Regions from separate parts of the Mesorhizobium sp. WSM4810 genome, predicted to be linked through region 3. Evidence: riboswitches for the same ligand, from Rfam matches in the RefSeq annotation. Region 3 holds a riboswitch; each other region holds the start of a gene.
What was found. A riboswitch is a leader RNA that binds a small molecule or an ion and turns the genes downstream of it on or off. The one in region 3 is predicted to bind cobalamin.
Positions count from the first base shown of each region.

Region 1: linked by a shared signal. The riboswitch ahead of AC0L3O_RS27365 (ABC transporter ATP-binding protein) and the one ahead of AC0L3O_RS07900 (CbtB domain-containing protein) in region 3 are both predicted to bind cobalamin.
Region 2: linked by a shared signal. The riboswitch ahead of metE (5-methyltetrahydropteroyltriglutamate--homocysteine S-methyltransferase) and the one ahead of AC0L3O_RS07900 (CbtB domain-containing protein) in region 3 are both predicted to bind cobalamin.
Region 4: linked by a shared signal. The riboswitch ahead of AC0L3O_RS16800 (aromatic ring-hydroxylating oxygenase subunit alpha) and the one ahead of AC0L3O_RS07900 (CbtB domain-containing protein) in region 3 are both predicted to bind cobalamin.

Region 1 is NZ_JBVVQV010000024.1:101,583-106,816, reverse strand. It holds gene AC0L3O_RS27375 (bifunctional helix-turn-helix transcriptional regulator/GNAT family N-acetyltransferase) at 1-910, shown strand, start outside; partial or broken gene AC0L3O_RS27370 (AraC family transcriptional regulator) at 1,010-1,842, opposite strand; cobalamin riboswitch at 2,107-2,311, shown strand; gene AC0L3O_RS27365 (ABC transporter ATP-binding protein) at 2,399-3,211, shown strand; gene AC0L3O_RS27360 (ABC transporter substrate-binding protein) at 3,208-4,155, shown strand; gene AC0L3O_RS27355 (FecCD family ABC transporter permease) at 4,185-5,201, shown strand.
Region 2 is NZ_JBVVQV010000016.1:45,305-50,538, reverse strand. It holds gene AC0L3O_RS22050 (serine hydroxymethyltransferase) at 1-316, shown strand, start outside; gene metK (methionine adenosyltransferase) at 371-1,546, shown strand; gene AC0L3O_RS22040 (adenosine kinase) at 1,655-2,647, shown strand; cobalamin riboswitch at 3,035-3,235, shown strand; gene metE (5-methyltetrahydropteroyltriglutamate--homocysteine S-methyltransferase) at 3,351-5,234, shown strand, end outside.
Region 3 is NZ_JBVVQV010000004.1:135,759-140,992, reverse strand. It holds gene cobD (threonine-phosphate decarboxylase CobD) at 1-142, opposite strand, end outside; gene cbiB (adenosylcobinamide-phosphate synthase CbiB) at 141-1,109, shown strand; gene cobO (cob(I)yrinic acid a,c-diamide adenosyltransferase) at 1,282-1,896, opposite strand; gene cobU (bifunctional adenosylcobinamide kinase/adenosylcobinamide-phosphate guanylyltransferase) at 1,898-2,395, opposite strand; gene AC0L3O_RS07905 (CbtA family protein) at 2,418-3,182, opposite strand; gene AC0L3O_RS07900 (CbtB domain-containing protein) at 3,212-3,391, opposite strand; cobalamin riboswitch at 3,429-3,637, opposite strand; gene AC0L3O_RS07895 (heparan-alpha-glucosaminide N-acetyltransferase) at 3,956-4,948, shown strand; gene AC0L3O_RS07890 (methyltransferase family protein) at 4,945-5,234, shown strand, end outside.
Region 4 is NZ_JBVVQV010000010.1:118,411-123,644, forward strand. It holds gene AC0L3O_RS16790 (FAD-binding oxidoreductase) at 1-56, shown strand, start outside; gene AC0L3O_RS16795 (FAD-binding oxidoreductase) at 66-1,196, opposite strand; gene AC0L3O_RS16800 (aromatic ring-hydroxylating oxygenase subunit alpha) at 1,220-2,467, opposite strand; cobalamin riboswitch at 2,581-2,783, opposite strand; gene AC0L3O_RS16805 (DUF680 domain-containing protein) at 3,290-3,496, shown strand; gene AC0L3O_RS16810 (DUF680 domain-containing protein) at 3,564-3,788, shown strand; gene AC0L3O_RS16815 (DUF680 domain-containing protein) at 3,863-4,099, shown strand; gene AC0L3O_RS16820 (ABC transporter ATP-binding protein) at 4,290-5,234, opposite strand, start outside.

The DNA of each region.
Region 1 (5,234 bases), on a different contig from region 3:
GGAGCGGATCGATGCGGTGCGGGGCTTCAACCGCTTCTACACCCGCCAGATCGGGTTGCTCGACGAAGGGCTGCTGAAAAGCGCCTTCTCGCTGACCGAGGCTCGGGTGCTCTATGAACTGGCGCATCGCGATGGCCTGACCGCCACCGATCTTGCGCGCGATCTCGGTCTCGACCCCGGCTATCTCAGCCGGTTGCTGAAGAAGTTCGAGGAGCGTGGCCTGGTCGAGCGCGTGGCGACGCAAGCCGATGCTCGGCGCTCGTCGATTGCGCTGACGCCGGCGGGAAGAGCGGCGTTCGCGCCGCTGAACCAGGGTTCGCACGATCAGGTCGCGGCCCTGCTCGACCGGCTCGCCGCACCGGAACAGGACAGGCTGGTCAAGGCGATGCAGACGGTGCAGCGCCTGCTGGGCGAGAGTGCAGAGCCCAGGGTCCCTTACATGCTGCGGTCTTTGCAGGTCGGCGACATCGGCTGGATCATCCATCGCCAGGGCCTGCTCTATGCGCAGGAATATGGCTGGGACGAAACTTATGAGGCGCTGGTCGCCGAAATCCTCGGCGCTTTCGTCAAATCCTACGATCCGAAATGGGAACGCAGCTGGATCGCCGAGCGGGAAGGGGAAGTCGTCGGCTCGGTCTTCGTCGTGCGCCAGTCGGACGCGGTGGCGAAGCTGCGCCTGCTCTATGTCGAGCGCTCGGCGCGCGGTCTCGGCATCGGCAGGCGGCTGGTCGAGGAATGCATCGGCTTTGCCCGTGCCAAGGGCTACAAGAAATTGACGCTGTGGACCAACGACGTGCTCACTTCAGCGCGCCGCATCTACGAGGCGGCCGGGTTCAAGCTGGCCAATCAGGAGCGCCACCATGCCTTCGGCAAGGATCTGGTCGGCCAGAACTGGAACCTGGAGTTGTAGCGTCTTTCCACTCTCCCCTTGTGGGACAAGGGGAGAAGGCAAGATAAGGCGGAGCGCCTCGACACTAGTCTCCAACACAAGTTGAAAACTGGCCCTTCCTCACCCTTTGACCGGTATCCAGATTTCCAGCCCGCCATTGCCGCTGCGCGGATCGAATTCGGGGCCGTAGCGCTCGAATTCGGGCGCGTCGGCAATCTTGTGCCCGGAGGCCGGCAGCCATTTGTTCCAGATCGTGTTGACCGTGCGGCGGATGGTCGAGATGTGGTCGCGATGGGCGAACACGGCGTATTTCTGCGCCGGCACGCGTACGCGCGAAAACTCCTTCGGCAGGTCCGAGAAATCGGACACCTCGACGCCGGCGATATAGTCGAATTGCCTGCATCGTCGCCGTTGACGCAGACGCCATAGGCGACGTCGCCGACCTCGCCTGGAATGTTGCCGACATAGGGGCCGAACCTTTGCCATTGCATCGGGATGCCGGCGCTGGTTTCGCAACTGTAGCGCTCGCCAAGACCGGCGATGAGGAACGGCCGGCTGGTTTCGAAACGCGGCGGCTCGAGATTGGTGAGGAAGGACTGGTCCATCAGGATCGGCTCCACGAGATCGACGTTTTTGAGTGAGCCTTGCGCGCGCACCAGTTCCGGCGTGGTGCCGAACTGGTCGCGGAAGGCGCGGGTGAAAGCCTCATGCGAGGCATAGCCGGCCTCGAGCGCGACCGAGAGGATGTCCGGTGCGCCGGCGGCGAGCCTGCGCGCCGCCTCGGTCAGGCGGCGAGAACGCAGGTAGCCCATCACCGAACGGCCGGTCGCCGCGCCGAAAGCCCGCGTCACGTGAAAGCGCGACACGCCGCTGCTTTTGGCGATATCGTCGAGCGAGATGGCTTCCGGCAGATGGCTTTCGACGAACCACAGCGCTCTCTCGGTCGGGTTCATATGGCTCCTTGCTGTGGGACTGTGCATTTGGCCGGCTCATAGTGCCGCGTCCTGATGGAGGCAGTTTGATCGAAATTGCGCACCGCGCAAAGCGACGCTGGTCGGCAAGTCGAACGCGTCGGGCGAAGGGCTTGACAGGAGCAGGCGTTGTCTTTTAATTAGTAACGTTATTACATTACGAAATTCAGTATCCTCTCTGACAAGACCATTGCTCGCGGGGCACTCCGAACCCCGGAAGCTTATTGCGCTGGGATTGGCGGAAAACTAGGGTGGCTGACTGATGGTCCCCAAGCCGAAAGGCGAGGGGTGAAAAGGGAACACGGTGAGACCTTCGGATCGAGGCCGTGGCTGCCCCCGCAACTGTAAGCGGCGAGCAAAATCCGAAAATGCCACTGGCCGGCAAGGCTGGGAAGGCAGGATGGCGCAAGGACCCGCGAGCCAGGAGACCTGCCATCGCACGAGTTGACCGGACGGGGTGTGCCGGGAGGAGACGTGGACATCGGTCTTGTCGGCCGGTCCAGCTTCCTTCCGTCGCCATTGAGAAAGTGACGGTAAGTTGGACGCCTGCCAGCCTCTTCTTGAAGCGCGTGAACTGAGCGCCACGGCGAATGGCCAGCGACTGGTCAGTGCGGTCAGCCTTTCGGTCGCGGCGGGAGACCGCCTCGCCATCATCGGTCCCAACGGCGCCGGCAAGACGACGCTGCTGCGCATGCTATGCGGCACGCTGCGTCCGAGCGCGGGAGATGTGAGATTTTCCGGACGCCGGCTGGAGACATTTTCGGCCGCCGAGCGGGCGCTGCACATGGCGGTCGTCGGCCAGACCGATCAACCCGATCCGCGGCTTGCCGTGATCGACTACGTCGGACTTGGGCGGGTCCCGCATGCCGGCTTGCGACGCAGGAGCGAGCAACGCGACGTTGTCGTCGAAGCGCTTCGCAGAACCCGCCTGCTGCCGCTGCTCGGCCGCACGATCGGCTCGCTGTCGGGTGGTGAGCGGCAACGCGCCCAGCTGGCGCGCGCCATCGCCCAGGAGCCGAAAATCCTGTTCCTCGATGAACCGACCAATCATCTCGATCCGCGCGCCCGCAGCGAACTTCTCGAACTCGTATCGCAGCTTGGCATGACCGTCGTGGCGGTGCTGCATGATCTGTCGCTGGTCACGCCATTTGCCACCAGGGTCGCGGTGATGAACGAGGCCCGCCTGCAGGCACTCGCCGGTCCGCGCGAGGCGCTGACCAAGCAGTTGATCCGCGAGATTTTCGGCGTCGAGGTGCTTCGGCTGCGCCATCCCACCGAAGACCGCGAACTCACGGTGTTCGAAGTCCCGAACCGTGCCTCTTCTGATCTAACCAAGGAGCAACACCCGTGAAACGCCTCGCACTGTCTTTTGCCTCTCTGCTGCTTGCCCAGGCCGCCTTCGCTTTCCCGGTAACAGTCGACAGCTGCGGCACAACGCTGACGTTCGACGCCGCGCCGAAGCGCGCCGTCATCCAGGATATGAACATGGCCGAGATGGCCTTCGCGCTGGGGCTGCAACCGTCGATCGTCGGCCTGACCGGCATCACCGGATGGTACAAGGTCGGTCCGGAATTCAAGGCCGGGCAGGGCGCGATCCCGGAACTCGCGCCGAAATACCCGACGCTCGAAAACCTGGTCGCGGTCGAGCCCGATTTCTTCTTCGCCGGCTGGTATTACGGCATGAAGCCGGGCGGCGAGGTAACGCCCGATACGCTGGCGCCGCACGGCGTCAAGACGCTGGTGCTGACGGAAAGCTGCGTCCATCTCGACAACAACCGCCCCGCCGCCTCGATGGACCTGCTCTACGGCGACATCGAAAAGCTGGGCAGGATTTTCGGCAAGGAGGCCGAGGCGAAAAAACTCGTTTCAGGCTGGAAAGCGCAACTCGCCGATATCACGGCAAAGGTCGGCGACCGCGAGCGGACGCGGGTGTTTCTCTACGACTCCGGCGAAGACAAACCCTTCACATCAGGCAAGTTCGCGATCCCCAGCGCCATGATCGCCGCTGCCGGCGGCGACAACATCATGGCCGACATGCAGACGAGCTGGGGCAATACGGACTGGGAAACGGTCGCTTCCCGCAATCCGCAGTTCCTGATCCTGCTCGACTACCAGGACGGCGGCGGTTACAGGAAACTGCTCGACTTCCTCAAAGTCCATCCGGCAATGAAGGAGACCGATGCGGTCAGGAACGAGCGCTTCGTCGCGCTGCGCTATGCCGAATTGACCCCCGGACCCGCCAACATCGAGGCGATCGGCAAGATCGCCAGCGCGATGCACCCGGAAGCCTTCTGAGCTTGCGCCACAGGGCGTTCGAATTGGCCATGGCAGCAGGAGCGGCAGCAATCGCCGCTCTTGCTCTGCTGTCGATCGCCTATGGATCGACAGTCATAGCGTTGAGCGACGTGATTGCTGCGCTCGGACATGCGGCCGGGCTGGACGGAGACCTCGTGCCCGGCTCGGTCGCCAATATCCCGGTCGCCAAGATCCCGGTTGCCAAGATTGTCGTCGATCTCAGGCTGCCGCGCACGATCATGGCGATCTGTGTCGGCGCCGGGCTGGGCGTCATCGGCGCGCTGCTGCAGACGGTAACCCGAAACGACCTCGCCGATCCGTTCCTGTTCGGCCTGTCCTCCGGTGCGGCGGCGGGTGCTGTTTCCGTCATCACCATTTTTGGCGACCGTTTCGGCATCTGGACGTTGCCGGTTGCCGCCTTCACCGGCGGCATATTGGCCGCCGGCATCGTGCTTTTGCTGGTTACGCGGGTGAGGGGGCAAGGCCCCGAACGGCTGATACTGGCCGGGCTTGCCGTCTCTTTCATGTTCATCGCCCTGACCAACTATCTCGTCTTCGCCGGAGACCAACGCGCCGCTCACTCGGTGTTGTTCTGGACGATGGGCGGGCTCGGCCTGGCGCGATGGGACAATGTCGGGCTGGCTGCTCTTGGCGCGGGCACCATTCTTGCCTATGGCCTGTGGAACCATCGCAAGCTCGACGCCTTCCTGGCCGGCGAGAATGCTGCCGAAAGCCTCGGCGTGCCGGTTGTGCGGATGCGCAGGGCGGCGTTTCTCGTCGCTGCCTTCTCGACGGCGATCCTGGTCTCGGTCGCAGGTGTCATCGGTTTCGTCGGGCTGATGATCCCGCATCTGTCCCGGCCCCTGGCCGGCCCGTTGCATCTGCGCCTGATTGCAAGCTGCGCCCTCTTCGGAGCGGTGCTGCTGCTGGCAAGCGACCTTCTGGCGCGCACGCTGCTGCCGCCGCAGGAACTGCCGATCGGCATCATCACCAGTTCGGTCGGCGCTTTCTTCGTGGTCACCATGCTCATTCGCAATCGTTCATGATGGGCTGCCATGCACACTTGCCGGCTTCTGGCA
Region 2 (5,234 bases), on a different contig from region 3:
CATGCTGATCCTTGATCTTCGGGACCGGCCGCTATCCGGGAAAGCCTATGCCGAGCGCTTGTCGCAAGCGGGCATCATTACGAATTTCAACATGGTGCCGGGCGACCGGCGCCATCCCGCGCTCACCAGCGGCATACGCTTAGGTACGCCAGCAGTGACGTCTGTGGGCATGCGCGAGGCGGAAATGGTGCAGATTGCCGCTTTCATCGACCTGGTCTGTCGCCAGCCCGATGATTCGGACGTGCATGCCAGGGTGCGCAGAGACGTTGCCGACTTCTGCGCTGCGTTCGACGTGCCTGGCATCTCCGACAGGTAAGACGGCCAGATCAACTGTCACATCCAATTCCAACGTTTGAAGCGAGGACATTCCATGACCAGACAATTCGTGTTCTCTTCCGAATCCGTCGGCGCGGGACATCCCGACAAGATGGCCGACAATATCTCAGATGGCGTCCTCGATGCGATCCTCCGCAAGGATCCTACGGCTCGTGTTGCTTGTGAAGCGTTGGTGAAGTCAGGGATGGTCGTTCTGGCTGGCGAGATCACCAGCGACGCGCAGATCGACTACAGCCAAGTTGCCCGCGATATCATCTTGGACATTGGATATGACGACGATGCGATCGGCTTTGACGGCCGGCGTTGCGCCGTGATCTTGGCCTTGACCGAGCAGTCGCCTGACATCAGCCAGGGCGTCGACGAGGGACGAGGGCAGGATCTCGAGCAGGGAGCGGGGGATCAGGGCCTCATGTTCGGGTACGCGTGCAACGAGACCGAAACATTGATGCCGTTGCCAATCCAACTCGCTCACGAATTGACAAAAAAACAGGCAGAGGTGCGCCAAACCGGACGCCTTGGCTGGCTTCGCCCGGACGTTAAATCTCAAGTGTCGGTCCGTTATGAGGGTTTGCGCCCGGTAGCGCTTGATACCATAGTCCTGTCGACGCAGCATGACGAGGAGGTCTCACAAGCCACAGTCCGCGAAGGCGTCATTGAGGAGATCATAAGGCCGGTCTTGCCCCACGACTTGGATACGACGGGGATAAGGTTCCTGGTCAATCCAACAGGCCGGTTCGTGGTCGGTGGGCCGCGCGGCGACTGCGGGCTCACCGGACGCAAGATCATCGTCGATTCCTACGGTGGGATGGGGCGTCACGGCGGCGGCGCCTTTTCGGGCAAGGACCCGTCCAAGGTTGATCGCTCGGCCGCCTATGCGGCGCGGTACGTCGCAAAAAATGTCGTTGCAAGCGGCCTTGCGGATGTCTGCGAGGTTCAGCTTGCCTACGCGATCGGTGTGGCCGCGCCGGTGTCTATCCTGATCAATACCTTCGGAACCGCAAAGATCGACGAAAAAAGGATCGAGCGCGTCGTTCTTGAGCTTTTCAATCTCCGACCGAAAGGCATCATCAAGATGCTTGATCTCTTACGCCCAATATACCGCAAGACCGCGACATACGGACACTTCGGCCGCGAAGAGCCGGAGTTCACGTGGGAAAGGACGGACAGAGCTGAGGACCTGCTGCGTGAGGCAGGACCGGCAGCAGCGTGATGCGCCGATGTTGGATGCAGCGGCATACGGCAACTCCATTCCACACCTGCAAAAACCCGCCCGCGCCCGGCGCGGCAGAGGGTGGGTTTTTGGCGGAGATATGAATAGATGCTGGACTATGACGTGCTTTGTATCGGTAATGCCATTGTCGACATCATCGCCCAGTGCGACGAGGCATTCCTTGAGACGAACGGCATCATCAAGGGCGCGATGAATTTGATCGACATGAGGCGCGCCGAGCTGCTCTACAGCCGCATGGGCCCGGCCCTCGAAGCCTCCGGCGGCAGCGCCGGCAACACGGCGGCGGGCGTCGCCAGCTTCGGCGGCCGCGCCGCCTTCTTCGGCAAGGTCTCGAATGACACGCTCGGCGAGATCTACGCCCATGACATGCACGCCCAGGGCGTCGCCTTCGACACCAGGCCGCTCAATGGCGAACCGCCGACGGCGCGCTCGATGATCTTCGTCACGCCGGACGGCGAGCGCTCGATGAACACCTATCTCGGCGCTTGCGTCGAGCTCGGTCCGGAGGATGTCGAGGCGGACAAGGCGTCGGGCGCCGCCGTTACCTATTTCGAGGGCTATCTGTGGGACCCGCCGCGCGCCAAGGAAGCGTTCCGGCAGACGGCGAAGCTCGCCCACGCAGCCGGGCGCGAAGTGTCGATGACATTGTCGGATTCGTTCTGCGTCGACCGCTACCGCGAGGAGTTTCTGGAGCTGATGCGCTCGGGCACCGTCGACATCGTGTTTGCCAACAGCCACGAGATCAAGTCGCTGTACCAGACCGCCTCGTTCGACGAGGCACTGGCGCAGATCCGCACGGATTGCAGGATCGCCGCCGTGACCTGTTCTGAAAAGGGCTCGGTGATCGTGCGCGGCGGCGAGACCGTGGTGATCAAGGCGACCGCGATCAAGGAACTGGTTGACACGACAGGCGCCGGCGATCTCTATGCCGCCGGCTTCCTGCATGGCTACACGCAAGGCCGCGACCTGCAGACCTGCGGCGACCTTGGCTCACTGGCGGCCGGATTGGTGATCCAGCAGATCGGCCCCAGACCCCGGCAGAATTTGCGCCGCGAGGCTGAACAGGCGGGTTCGCTGTAGGGCGGCATTTCCGCCACGTGTTGCCCACCTTCCTGTTGTGCAGGCTGTCCAGACGAGCGCGTGTAAATCGAACGCGTACCAGTCCGAGAAGGATGGCGGTTTTTCTCCAAATTTCTGGTTGTTGAGGCTCAGGAACGTTGTCGCACTTCGGGCCAGTACTGCCCGATCATGAATGGCCAACACGCGCCATTTTTGACGAAGTCGTTTTGGGACGGGATCGTACAAATGGCAGATTGCCCGAGCGGCCAGGCACAGCCTGCGCACACCGGAGAGTGGCGCAGAAGGCTCAGCTCTACGGCGACCTCCGAATTGGGAGCCGCAGGTGAACAGTTCACATAAACACATAAACATTTCTTTATACCTCATTGACAACAAAGCGGGCTGCTGCGATTGTCCGCGTGTCGTGGTTCTCCGCTAGGCGTTGCCGTAGCAGAGCTAAGAGGGAAGCCGGTGCAATGCCGGCGCTGCCCCCGCAACTGTAAGCGGCGAGCCAAACCCATCAATGTCACTGGGGCGAACTGCCCCGGGAAGACGGGGCAGAGGCTGTGACCCGCGAGCCAGGAGACCTGCCACGGTAAACAACGTCCACGGGCGGGGTGTCTGGTGGCCGCGGCAGCTCGGCGTTTATGCCGGCCTGCTAGCGCCTTCCTTGTCCCCGCCGCAACCATCGGGGTATGGAATGAATGTCTCCCAGCAAGTTCCCATAGCAACGCTTGGCATGCCGCGTGTCGGTCGCCGGCGAGAACTGAAATTCGCGCTCGAAAGCTACTGGTCCGGAAAATCTTCTGCTGCCAACCTTCTGTCGACGGCGAAGGCACTCCGTGCCGCCAGCTGGAGCGAGCAGCACGACCGCGGCGTGTCGAAAATCCCGTCGAACGACTTCTCACTGTATGACCATGTGCTCGACACCGCAGCAATGGTCGGCGCCGTGCCAGCTCGTTACGGCTGGACGGGCGGCGAGGTCCCGCTCGACATCTACTTCGCGATGGCGCGCGGGACGCAAGGCGATACTGCGGGTTGTGGACACGCCAGTCACGGGCATGCAGTTCAGGGGCAGCGCGTAACCGCGATGGAAATGACCAAATGGTTCGACACTAACTACCACTACATCGTGCCGGAGCTGAGCCAGGATCAGACATTCGCGCTCTCGTCGACGAACCCAGTCGATCACTTTCTGGAGGCAAAAGAGCTTGGCATCCATACACGCCCGGTCATCCTTGGACCGGTCACCTTCCTCAAGCTGGCGAAGTCTCCCGACCAGGGTTTCGATCCGATAGCGCTCCTACCGCGGCTGCTGCCCGTCTACGAGCAACTCCTGCGGACGCTGGAGCTCTCGGGGGCGGACTGGGTGCAGATTGATGAGCCGGCGCTTGTGCTCGATCTTAACCCGATCGAACGAGCTGCCTTCGAATTCACCTACGGCCAGCTGTCGAAAGCCGCGCCCAAGTTGAAAATTATGCTGGCTACCTATTTCGGGCCGCTCGGGGACAATCTCGAGACCACGCTTTCGCTGCGCCTGGCGGGCCTACATCTCGATCTCGTGCGCGCTCCCGAGCAGTTGGAGACGGTTGGTCGGCTCGCACCGAAGGATCTGGTGCTCTCACTTGGCTTGATCGACGGCCGCAACGTCTGGCGCGCGAACCTGGCTGCCATTCTCGACCGCATCAAGCCGGTCGTTGCCGGCTGGCCGCTGGATCGCGTCGAGATTGCGCCTTCCTGCTCGATGCTTCATGTGCCGATGGACCTGCGGATGGAGACCGCGCTGGATGTGGACGTCAGTTCGTGGCTGGCATTCGCCGCCCAGAAGACTGAAGAGCTGCTCGTGCTGGCCCAAGCCTTATCCGAAGGCAGGGAGGCCGTAGCAGGCTCACTGAAAGCTTCTGCCGAGGCGGCCGCCGCGCGCGCAATGTCTACAAAGGTCCATGATCCGCTCGTCCACGGTCGAATTAGCAGCATTGACGGCGTCATGAAGCAACGAAAGCGCGCATTTGCCAAGCGCTCGAGAGTCCAGGCCGACACGCTCCGCCTGCCGCCGTTCCCGACGACGACCATCGGGTCCTTCCCGCAGACGCACGAGGTGCGCAGGGCGCGCTCCGCTCACGCGAAGGGCCGGCTGAGCTATGTCGACTACCAGGCCTTCCTGAAGAAGGAGACTGAGGCGGCTGTGCGTTGGCAGGAGGAGATCGGGCTGGACGTGCTGGTACACGGCGAGTTCGAACGAAACGACATGGTGCAGCATTTCGGCGAGCAGCTGTCCGGCCTCGCCTTCACCCAGCATGGCTGGGTGCAAAGTTACGGCTCCCGGCTCGTGCGCCCTCCCATCATCTTCGGCGACGTATCGCGGCCCAATCCGATGACGGTCCTCTGGTGGCAATTTGCCCAGTCGCTGACGAAAAAGCCGGTAAAGGGCATGCTCACAGGCCCAGTGACCATTCTTAACTGGTCTTTTGTGCGCGACGACGTACCCCGCGCCGAGGTCTGCCGCCAAATCGCGCTCGCCATCCGCGATGAAGTGGCCGACCTGGAAAGAGCTGGCGCAAGGGTGATCCAGATCGATGAGGCCGCGTTTCGCGAAGGCTTGCCCCTG
Region 3 (5,234 bases):
GCTCGAAAAACGGATAGGAGTGCGGATTGATACCGGTCGAGAGGTCGACGAAGGGCTGCGGCGCATGCGGAAAAAGCGCCCTCGCCCGGCCAAGGCTTCCGCCGTGATCCACCACTGCCGCCGCTCCATCAAGAGACTTCATGTCGATCCTGATCGCTTTCCTGTCACTGCTTGTTGAATTCGCTGTCGGCTATCCCAGCTGGCTGCTCGGCGCGATCGGCCACCCCGTCACCTGGTTCGGCAGGCTGATATCCTTTCTCGACCGCAGGCTCAACCGCGATACTGATTCCGACGCCCTGCGCCGCCGGCGCGGTGTTCATGCGCTGCTGATCATCGTGCTGGTGCCGGCCACCATCGCTTTCGCTGTGGAAACCATGCTTGCGGGCATTCCAGCCGGATTGATCCTCACCGCGCTCCTGGCGACATCGCTGCTGTCGCAGAAGAGCCTGGCCGAGCATGTCGAGGCGGTGGCCGACGGACTCGACAATGGCGGACTCGACATCGGTCGTGTTGCCGTCTCGCAGATCGTCGGCCGCGATCCGGAAAAGCTCGACAGAGCCGGTGTCTGCCGCGCGGCGATCGAAAGCCTGGCCGAGAATTTTTCCGACGGCGTCGTCGCGCCGGTCTTCTGGATCGGCGTCGGCGGGCTGGCCGGCGGCGTCGCCTACAAGGCCGCCAACACCGCCGATTCGATGATCGGCCACCGCACGCCGCGCCATGAGGCTTTCGGCCGGGCGGCGGCGCGCTTCGACGATCTGATCAACCTGCCGGCGTCGCGGCTGACCGCACTGCTTATCGTGCTGGCCGCCTTCCTCGTCAAAGACGCCGATGCCGGCAACGCCTGGCGCACCGTGCGGCGCGACGCGAAAAAGCACCGCTCGCCCAATGCCGGCTGGCCTGAGGCGGCGATGGCCGGCGCGCTCGGCCTGGCGCTGGCCGGGCCACGCTCCTACGACGGCGTCATGGTCGACGACGCGTTCATGGGTGAAGGCGGCCGCCGCGATGTCGAGAGCGTGGACATCAGACGAGCGCTAAGACTCTATCGGGTTGCCGACTTTCTGCTGATGGGACTGTTCGGCTTGCTGTCGGTGATCGTCATCGTTGCGTGACTGCGGCCTCCCCTTCTCCCCTTGTGGGAGAAGGTGGCCGCGAAGCGGCCGGATGAGGGGTGTTCCAGCTTGGTACCGACGGCGCTCCGTCCAGCACCCCTCAACCGTCTTGGCGCTACGCGCCAATCCACCTTCTCCCACAAGGGGAGAAGGAGAAGTGGCGGGCAAAACCTCAAAACTCTATGCCTTGCTGCGCCTTCACGCCGGCGGAAAAGTGATGCTTGGTCACGCCCATCTCGGTGACCAAATCGGCCGCCTCGACCAGCGCCGGCTTGGCGTTGCGGCCGGTGACGACGATATGCAGGTTTTCGCGGCGGCCCTTCAGCGCCGCCACCACCGTGTCGAGATCGAGATAGTCGTAGCGCAGCGCGATGTTCAACTCGTCGAGCACCAGAAGGCTAATCGATGGATCGGCCATTAGCTCGAGCACCTTGGCCCAGGCAGCCTCGGCGGCGGCGATGTCGCGCTTCAAATCCTGCGTTTCCCAGGTAAAACCCTCGCCCATCGTGTGCCAGACGACCCGGTCGCCGAAAGCGGCAAAGGCGTCCTTCTCGCCGGTATGCCATTTGCCCTTGATGAACTGGACGACGCCGACACGCCTGCCGTAGCCAAGCATCCTCAGCGCCAGCCCGAAGGCGGCGGTGGTCTTGCCCTTGCCTGGCCCGGTGTTGACGATCAGCAGTCCCTTCTCGACCGTCTTGGCCGCGACCTCGGCGTCCTGCACCGCCTTGCGCTTGGCCATCTTGGCGCGGTGGCGTTGCTCGTCCCTGTCATCGATATCGGTCATATCACTTCACCTTGAGCGGCAGTCCCGTCACCATCAGCAGCACCGTGCCGGCGACGGCGGCGACCTGCTGGTTGAGCCGGCCGGCGGCATCGCGAAACCGGCGGGCAAGCGCATTGTCAGGCACGATGCCCTGGCCGACCTCGTTGGAAACCACGAACCACGGCCCGCGCGGCCGCGACAGCACATCCGCCAGCCCTCGGCATTCGGCCTCAATGTCGCGTTCGGCCAGCATATGGTTGGACAGCCACAGCGTCAGGCAGTCGATCAGGACAGGCCGGCCGTCAGGCAGCGCCCCGATCGCGCCGACGAGATCGAGCGGCGCATCGATCGTCGTCCAACCGTCGCAACGCCGCGCTCGGTGCAGCGCGATGCGTTCGTGCATCTCGTCGTCATAGGCTTGCGCCGTGGCGATGTAGGTCCACGGCGCTGGACAGGCCGTCACCAGGCTTTCGGCATGCGCGCTCTTGCCCGAGCGTGCACCGCCGACGACCAGGGTCAGCTTGCTGCCTGGAGCAGCGCGATCAGGCAAGGCTGTCGCGCAGGCCGGTTGCGGCGCCGGTCAAGCGGCCGCGCACCACGCCGACGACAGCGCCGAGCACCAGCCAGAACACCAGATTGGTCAGCGTCACCGCCACCACGAACTGGTGGTGCATGCCTTCCGGGATCGGCGATTCGAAACTTTCGGGCTGCGGCGCGCCGACAATATGCGGCGCGACGATCAACGCTACGGCAAGAAGGGCCAGCGGCAGCGATTTGCGAAAGGCGAGCAGCCCGAGACCGGCAGCCGTCGCCACCACGGTCGCCGTCCACCAGATCTGGCGCTGGGCGAAATCGGCCGCCGGCATCGCCGGCAGTTCGGGCGGCAGGCCGAGGTTCGGGGCCAGCGTGAACACCGCGAAGCCGGCAAGGCCCCAGAACAGGCCCTGTCGCCAATTGCCGATGCCGCCGGCGAATTCCGAAGCGGCGACCAGGATCAGCGCAAAGCCGATGCCGGTGACGACGTTGGCAACGACGTTGAAGGCGAAGCGCTCGAAGCCATCGGCCGGCGCCCAGCCTTCCTCTTCCGCGGTGGCTGCTTCAGCCGGCACGGCGCTGCTCATGGCATTGCTGCCTGCTGCGGCCGGCGCCAAACCATGGTCATGCGTGTGACCACCGCCGGCCTGTTCGTAGACTTCCGCCTTGAGGATGAGTGGCACCGTGGCGTAGGCCTGCATGCAGGCGAGAACGACGCCGGCCACAAGCCCTGCCATCGCCGCGATGAACACGACGTTGCGAAACAGTGTCATGGTGTCAGCCCCTCGTCAGTGGCCCCCCGTCAGTGGCATGGAAAGCCCATCGAATGGCGATAGTCGTGAGCGGCATTGTGGACCGCATCGATATGCGAGAAGCCGACAAAGCCCATGACGAAAACGCCGAGAAATGCAGCAAGCGCCAACTGCACAAAGCGCGACTGCGAGGAGACGGAAGCGCCGAGCGAGACGGAAGCGGTATTCATGTCTTGTCCTTTCGCCCTCCACCCGAGGGCATAGAAGTCAGTTCTCCTGTCGCCGGCAGGTCTCCTGGCTCGCGGATCAGCGCCCTTCCCCACCTTCCCGAAGAAGCTCTTCCCGAAGAAAATCTTCAGTGGCATATGGAGAGGACTACCGCACACAGTTGCGGGGGCAGCCACGGCATCGGGCGAATTTGCCCCTACCGCATTCCCTCTTGGTTCCAAAACGGAACCGACGACGGCTGCGACTATAGGCAGAATCGCCGCGCCCGGCAAACCAAATTCCGCCAGCTAGCAGCGCGAATGCGCCGTCAAGGTAATCGTTTCTCGTGGGCTCTTCCTTCTCCCCTTGTGGGAGAAGGTGGCCTCGCGAAGCGAGGTCGGATGAGGGGTGTTCCAGCTTGGCACCAACAGCGCTCCGGCCAGCACCCCTTCAACCGTCTTGGCGCTGCGCGCCAATCCACCTTCTCCCACAACAAGGGGAGAAGGAAGAAGGAACGGCGCCTGTCTTCTTTTGTCCGGGGCAACCATGATAATCGTCTTGCAGCACTGAATCAGAATTGCGAGACCATGACCATTCCTACGCCGGCCGTTCAGGACCGATCCAGGCGCATCATCGCCATCGACGTCGCCCGCGGCATCGCTTTGCTTGCCATGGCGAGCTACCATCTCACCTGGGATCTCGAATTCTTCGGCTACACCGATCCCGGCCTGACCGCCTTTGGCTGGTGGAAATTCTACGCGCGCTGCATCGCTTCGACCTTCCTGTTCCTGGTCGGCGTCAGCCTGTTCCTCGCCCATGGCAAGCAAATCCGCTGGAACGGCTTCTGGAAACGCTTCGCCATGGTCGGCGGGGCGGCGCTCGCCATATCGGCCGCCACTAGGCTTGCCACACCCGACAGTTTCATCTTCTTCGGCATCCTGCACGAGATCGCGCTCGCCAGCCTGCTCGGCCTGGCGTTTCTGCGGCTGCCGGCGCTGGTGACGCTGGTTGTCGCAGCTTTCGTCATCACCGCGCCGCTCTACCTCAGGTCCGGGATCTTCGATCATCCGGCCCTGTGGTGGGTCGGCCTGTCGGCAACCAACCCGCGCTCCAACGATTATGTCCCGCTGTTTCCATGGTTCGGCGCTGTGCTTGTCGGCATCGCAGCGGCAAAGCTTGCCTTCGCCTCCGGCGTGCTGACGCGGCTGGCGGGCCTGGCGCCCGGCCGCTGGACTAATCCGCTGGTCTTTATCGGCCGGCACAGCCTCGCCTTCTATCTGATCCACCAGCCGGTGCTGATCGGCTCGGTCTGGCTGACTTCGCAAGTCATGCCGGCAGCCGTCGAAACCAGGCAGGTCACCTTCCTAAAAGAATGCCAGGCATCGTGCGAGCAATCGCGCGACACGGAGTTCTGCAGCAGCTATTGTGTCTGCATGCTCGATACGCTCGAGGGCGAGGCCACGCTTGATCGGCTCTACCGCAACGACCAGGCTGCTGAATGGAAGGCGCGTCTCGACGAACTCGCCGGCGCCTGCACTGCCAAGGCCGACGGCACTTTGATGGAGGGAGGAGCACAATGACCGACCATCAGCAGAAACCGGGCCAACAGAAACCGGGACAGCAAAAACCGGGGTTTATACCGTGGCCGCCGCTGATCTATGTCGCGGCCATCGCCGTCAGCATCGCGCTTGGCTTGCTTTATCCGCTGCCATGGATCGGCGGCCTTTTGGGCGACATCCTGTTCGCGGCCGGCTGGGTGGCATTGTTCGGCGTCGTCGCACTCTGGTTCACGGCGATCCGCATCATGATCCGGGCAAAGACGACGCTCCACCCGAACGCCGTGCCGGACCATCTGGTTACATCGGG
Region 4 (5,234 bases), on a different contig from region 3:
TGATCGATGCCGGCGTTCCGGCAAGCCTCATCCGCACCGAGCGCTACGGAGTTTAAGCTCCCCGGTCAGGCGTCGATCTCGAGCGCCGTCAGCGGCTTCGAACAGCAGGCCAGGATGAAGCCGTCGTCGATCTCGTGATCGAGGATGCCGCCATTGTGGCTCATCTCGACTGTGCCCGAGACCTTTTTCACCTTGCAGGTTCCGCACAGGCCGAACTCGCAGGCTGCGGGAATTCGTACGCCCGAAGCGCGCGCCGTCTGCAGCACGGTCTGGCCGGCAACGCATTCGGCATCGATATCCGAAAGCGAAAAGCGGATCGGCGTTGCGGCCTCGGCAGGTACCTCGACCCCGCGCTCTGCCGGCCCACCCTTTGCCGGCCCACCCTCTGCCGGCGAACCGAACGGGGCCGGTATTTCCTCCACCGCCGGGGCCGCAAAGCTCTCCTGATGGTAGTTGGCCATGTCGAAGCCGGCCGCCTCCAGCATCTGCCGCACGGCGCGCATGAACGGGTCGGGGCCGCAGCAGAAAATTTCGCGCTCGCGAAAATCGGGGGCCAGCAGCGGCAGCCGTATCGCGTCGATCCGGCCCATATGGCCGAACCAGCCCTCGCGGCTGGACCGCTCCTCGATCATGAAGCCGAGCGTCAGGCCCGGCATGCGGCTGCCGAGCAGCTCGAGCTCCTTGCGGAAGATGATCTCCTCGGGCTTTCGCGCGCAGTTGACGAAGCCGACATCTGTCCATGGCGCGCAGTCGTTCAGCCAGCGCAGCATCGACATCATCGGCGTCACGCCGGAGCCGGCCGAAATGAACAGATACTTGGCCGCTGGATGGCTGTGCAGCGAAAAGTCGCCCGCCGGCCCATAGGCCTTCACGTGAACGCCGGGTGTCAGATTGTCGAACATCCAGCGGGTGCCGAGGCTGCCGGCCTGCGCTTTCACCGTCACCGCGATCGAGAACGGCCGCGACGGCGAGGACGACAGCGTATAGGTCCGCATCATCGGGCCCTCGGTGGTCGGCAGTTCCAGCGTCACGAACTGTCCCGGTCTGTAGCGGAACCAGGTCTGGTTGTCAGAGCGGAAGGTGAAGGTCTTCACGTCAGGCGCCTCGTCGCTGACGCCGATGACTTCCAGCACCTGGAGCCTGTCGTTCCAGGGCGCCATCTCGTCGAGATGGCGGTAGAGGCCAAGGTCCGACATCGCATTCATCCCCTTGACCTCGTTCAGGCGACGCTGCGCAGCGCCGGCCGCCCGGCTTCGGCAAGGCGCGGCCCGATGAAGGAGGCGTACCATTCGACGAACTGGATGACGCCGCCCTCATGCAGTTCCGAATAGGGGCCGGGCTCATAGGCCGGCGACAGGACGCCGAAGGCGTTTTCCTCGACAATGCGACGGTCCTGGTCGTTGGTCTCGGTCCAGACATGGGTAAGCTCGGCGAGGTCGTAGTCGACGCCTTCGACCGCGTCCTTATGGACAAGCCATTTGGTGGTGACGGCCGTTTCCGTGGCGCTGATCGGCAGCACGCGGAAGGTGACGGCATGATCGCCGAGGATGTGGTTCCAACTCGTCGGATAGTGATAGAGCAGCAGCGAGCCGATACGGTCGGTGGAAACGCTGTCGGAAAGGCCCCTCTTCACCGCGCGTCTGCCCGTCATTGTATAGCTGACGGCGTCGCGCAGCAGCGGCGCGCGGGTGGCGCGATACTGCCCGGCAGGATCGATGCGGAACTTGCTCGGCAAGCCCGCCGCCTCGCATTTCGCCCAGTGCGCGAGCATCTCCGGATCGCTGTCGGCGCCCTGCACGCCGGTGACGGTCGGCGCTTCCGGGAATGTCTTGCAGAGTTCCGGATGGTTGCCGGCGCAATGGTAGCACTCGCGGTTGTTCTCCCAGACGAGTTTCCAGTTGCCCTTCTCGACGATGGTCGATTCGAAGGCGATTTTTGCCTCGCGCAGCCGGTGCGGCAGGAGGTAAGGCTCGATCATGGCGCGCATCGGCGCGAAGTCGGCCGGCTCGTTGGCCAGGCAGATAAAGATGTAGCCGCCAACGCTTTCGCAAGCCACCGGCTTCAGGCTGAACTGGCTCTTGTCGAAGCCGTCTGCCATCTGGCGAGCAAACAACAGCCGGCCGTCCAGTTCGTAGGTCCACTGGTGATAGGGGCAGACGAGCTTCGCCGCAGTGCCCTTGTCGGCATTGCAGACACGGCTGCCGCGATGGCGGCAGGAATTGTGGAAGGCATTGATCTTGCCTTGCTGGTCGCGGACCAGCACGACCGGATAGTCGCCGATCTGGGCGGTGATGTAGCTGCCAGGTTTCGGCAACTCGCAATCGTGGCCGATGAACAGCCAGTCGCGATACCAGATCAGCTCCATGTCGAGCTTGAAGAAATCTGGATCGGTGTAGAAGGGCTGCTCGAGCGAATAGCCTTGCCTACGGCCGTGCAAGAGCCTCAGCATGTCGTTGCGCGCGTCCATGTCCTGTCCTCGTGTAAGGACTGAACTGGTGGTGATGGAGGGAGGACCGCTTGCACGCCGGCGACAGGGCCGGAGATGCATCATCCACCTCTTGACCGCCCACCGCGATCAGTCGAGTCTAAAAATCTCGGGCTGGTTTCCGGGCTCTGGAGTGTCCTTGCGGACTCATCGCGACACCTTCCCAGGCTTGTGGCCCAGTGGTCTCCCGTTGCGACTTGAACTCCACCACCGTTGCGGGGGCAGCGCCGGGTTCTGACCGGCTTCCCAATTCTCCGCTTCGTCGTCACCAAGCGGCACCTGAGATGGCGTGATCTAATCATGCCGGCCGGCTGACTGTCGGCATGAAAGCGACATCGTATCCATGCGGCGCGACACGGCGGGCGAAACCAGCAGGTTTATATCTGCAGGGCTGAAACACCACTTTTTCGGCGGCCACTGTCTTCTGCCGTGACATCGAATCCGACCCGCGGCGGAGATCAGGAAGGATAACAGTTTACAAAAGTGACTATTAGCCGCTTCTAAAATCGAACCGAACGGTTCGTTTCTGTTGACAATGCGTGCAGCACGCTGTGAACGCAAATTCGCCAATCCGTCAAATCATGAATGGCTAATTTTGAATAAGATATTGAAAACAAACCATAAAACCATGGTAGTAGATGCCTCTGGTACAATTTCAAGGTGTAGATTCTTGGTCCACATGGAACAACTTCGTGATTGGAATCCGCCGAATGGCCTTCCCACATCGGGGCTGTCCGAACGACGCGCATCCTCCCAAGACACGCCGCTAGCCGGACGGAAGACTAAGATACTGGAGTCCTAAAAATGAAAAAGATCGCTCTTGCTACCGTCGCCGTTCTGGCCATCACCGGCAGCGCCTTTGCCGGCAGCGACCATTATGGGTCCAACGCCGCCAACCAGCCGACTGCTGCGATCGACAGCTCGTATACGGCCTCTGTCCAGACGCCGGCTCACGCTGAAAAGCAGCCCGTTGGCCAGGGCGCCGACCGCAACCTTTTCGGCAACAATTAACAGCTGGTCCCAAACAGCAAAGTGGCGGTCCGCCGCTCGGGATCTGAGGAACTCAGGAGTACTTGAAATGAAGAAGCTCATTCTTGCCACCGCAGCCATTGTGGCGGTCTCCGGCGGCGCTTTTGCCGGCAGCGACAACTTTGGATCGAACGGTGCCAACCAACCGGCCGCCGCGGTCGACAGCAACTCGTACACGGCTTCGATTCGGAATTCGGCTTCGGCGCAGAATCCGGTTCCGGCTGACGAGAAACCCGTCAACGGCAGCGACCGTAACCTGTTCGGCAACAACTAACAGTTCGTTCCAACAGCGGCGGCGGCATTTGCCCGCCGCGCTGGTGGAACCAAGAAAATCCAGTAGTTTTGAAAATGAAGAAGATCGTTCTTACCGCTGCCGCGCTTTTGATTGCTGCCGGCAGCGCTTTTGCCGGTAGCGACAACTTTGGCGGAACCGACATCAACAAGCAGGCGACCATCAACGTCGACAACACGCAGACGTCTTCGGTACGCAATACCGGCTCGCCGGTCTACAAGCTGCTCAACTCGTCGGGCGACTTACAGAAGTCCGCCCCGCAGGGCAGCGACCGGAGCCTGTTCGGCCGCTAGCGCATCGGCCCGAAAATCGGTTCGATTTTCGGAAAGCACGATGCGCAGCGTTAAAGTGTTAGAGCGTACTTTTGTGCGTCCACTTGGACGCACGTCGCTCTAACAGCGACCGGAACGCACAAGAGCGGCGGGCTTTGCCCGCCGCTCTTGTTTTTGGGTCACCAAACTCCATCAGTTCGGCTGCCGCCTCTCAGGCTGCCTTTGCTTCCGCTTTGTGGAGCGTGAATGAATGTCCGTCGGCATCGAAAATATGCAGGTCGCCGGCATCGGCATTCAACCGCAGCGCAGCGCCGCGCTTGACCTCGACATTGCCTGGCAGCTTGGTCACCAGCGGCAGGTCGGCGCGGCCGATGTCGACATAGACGAGCTGGACCTCGCCGAGCTGCTCGACATAGTCCACTGTTCCCTCGAAAAGATAATCGGCGCCGGTGGCGATCGTCAGATCCTCCGGCCGCACGCCGAAGCTCACCGAAGCGCCCGTCGCCGAGGCCGGCGTGGCGATCGGCACCGTCGCCTTGCGGCCGCCGACATGGCTGACGATGGTCGGGTTGCCTGATTTGTCGATCGTCGCCGGCAGGATGTTCATGGCCGGCGAGCCGATGAACTGGGCGACGAACAGATTGCCGGGTCTCTTGTAGAGCTCCATCGGCGTGCCGACCTGCTCGATATGGCCCTCCTTGAGCACCACGATGCGGTCGGCCAGCGTCATCGCCTCGACCTGGTCGTGGGTGACGTAGATCATCGTTGTAGCAGGCATCGATTCCTTGAGCTTGGCGATCTCGATGCGGGTGGCGACGCGCAGGGCCGCGTCGAGGTTCGACAGCGGCTCGTCGAACAGGAAGACCTTGGGGTTGCGCACGATCGCGCGGCCGATGGCGACGCGCTGGCGCTGGCCGCCCGACATCGCCTTGGGCAGGCGGTCGAGATATTTGGTCAGCTGCAGGATTTCCGCCGCCTGGCGCACTCGCTTGTCGATCTCGGCCTTGCTCTCCTTGCCGATCTTCATCGAGAACGCCATGTTGTCGTAGACGGTCATGTGCGGATAGAGCGCATAGGACTGGAACACCATGGCGATGCCGCGCTTCGACGGCGGCACGTCGTTCACCACCTCGCCGGCGATCTTGAGCTCGCCGGA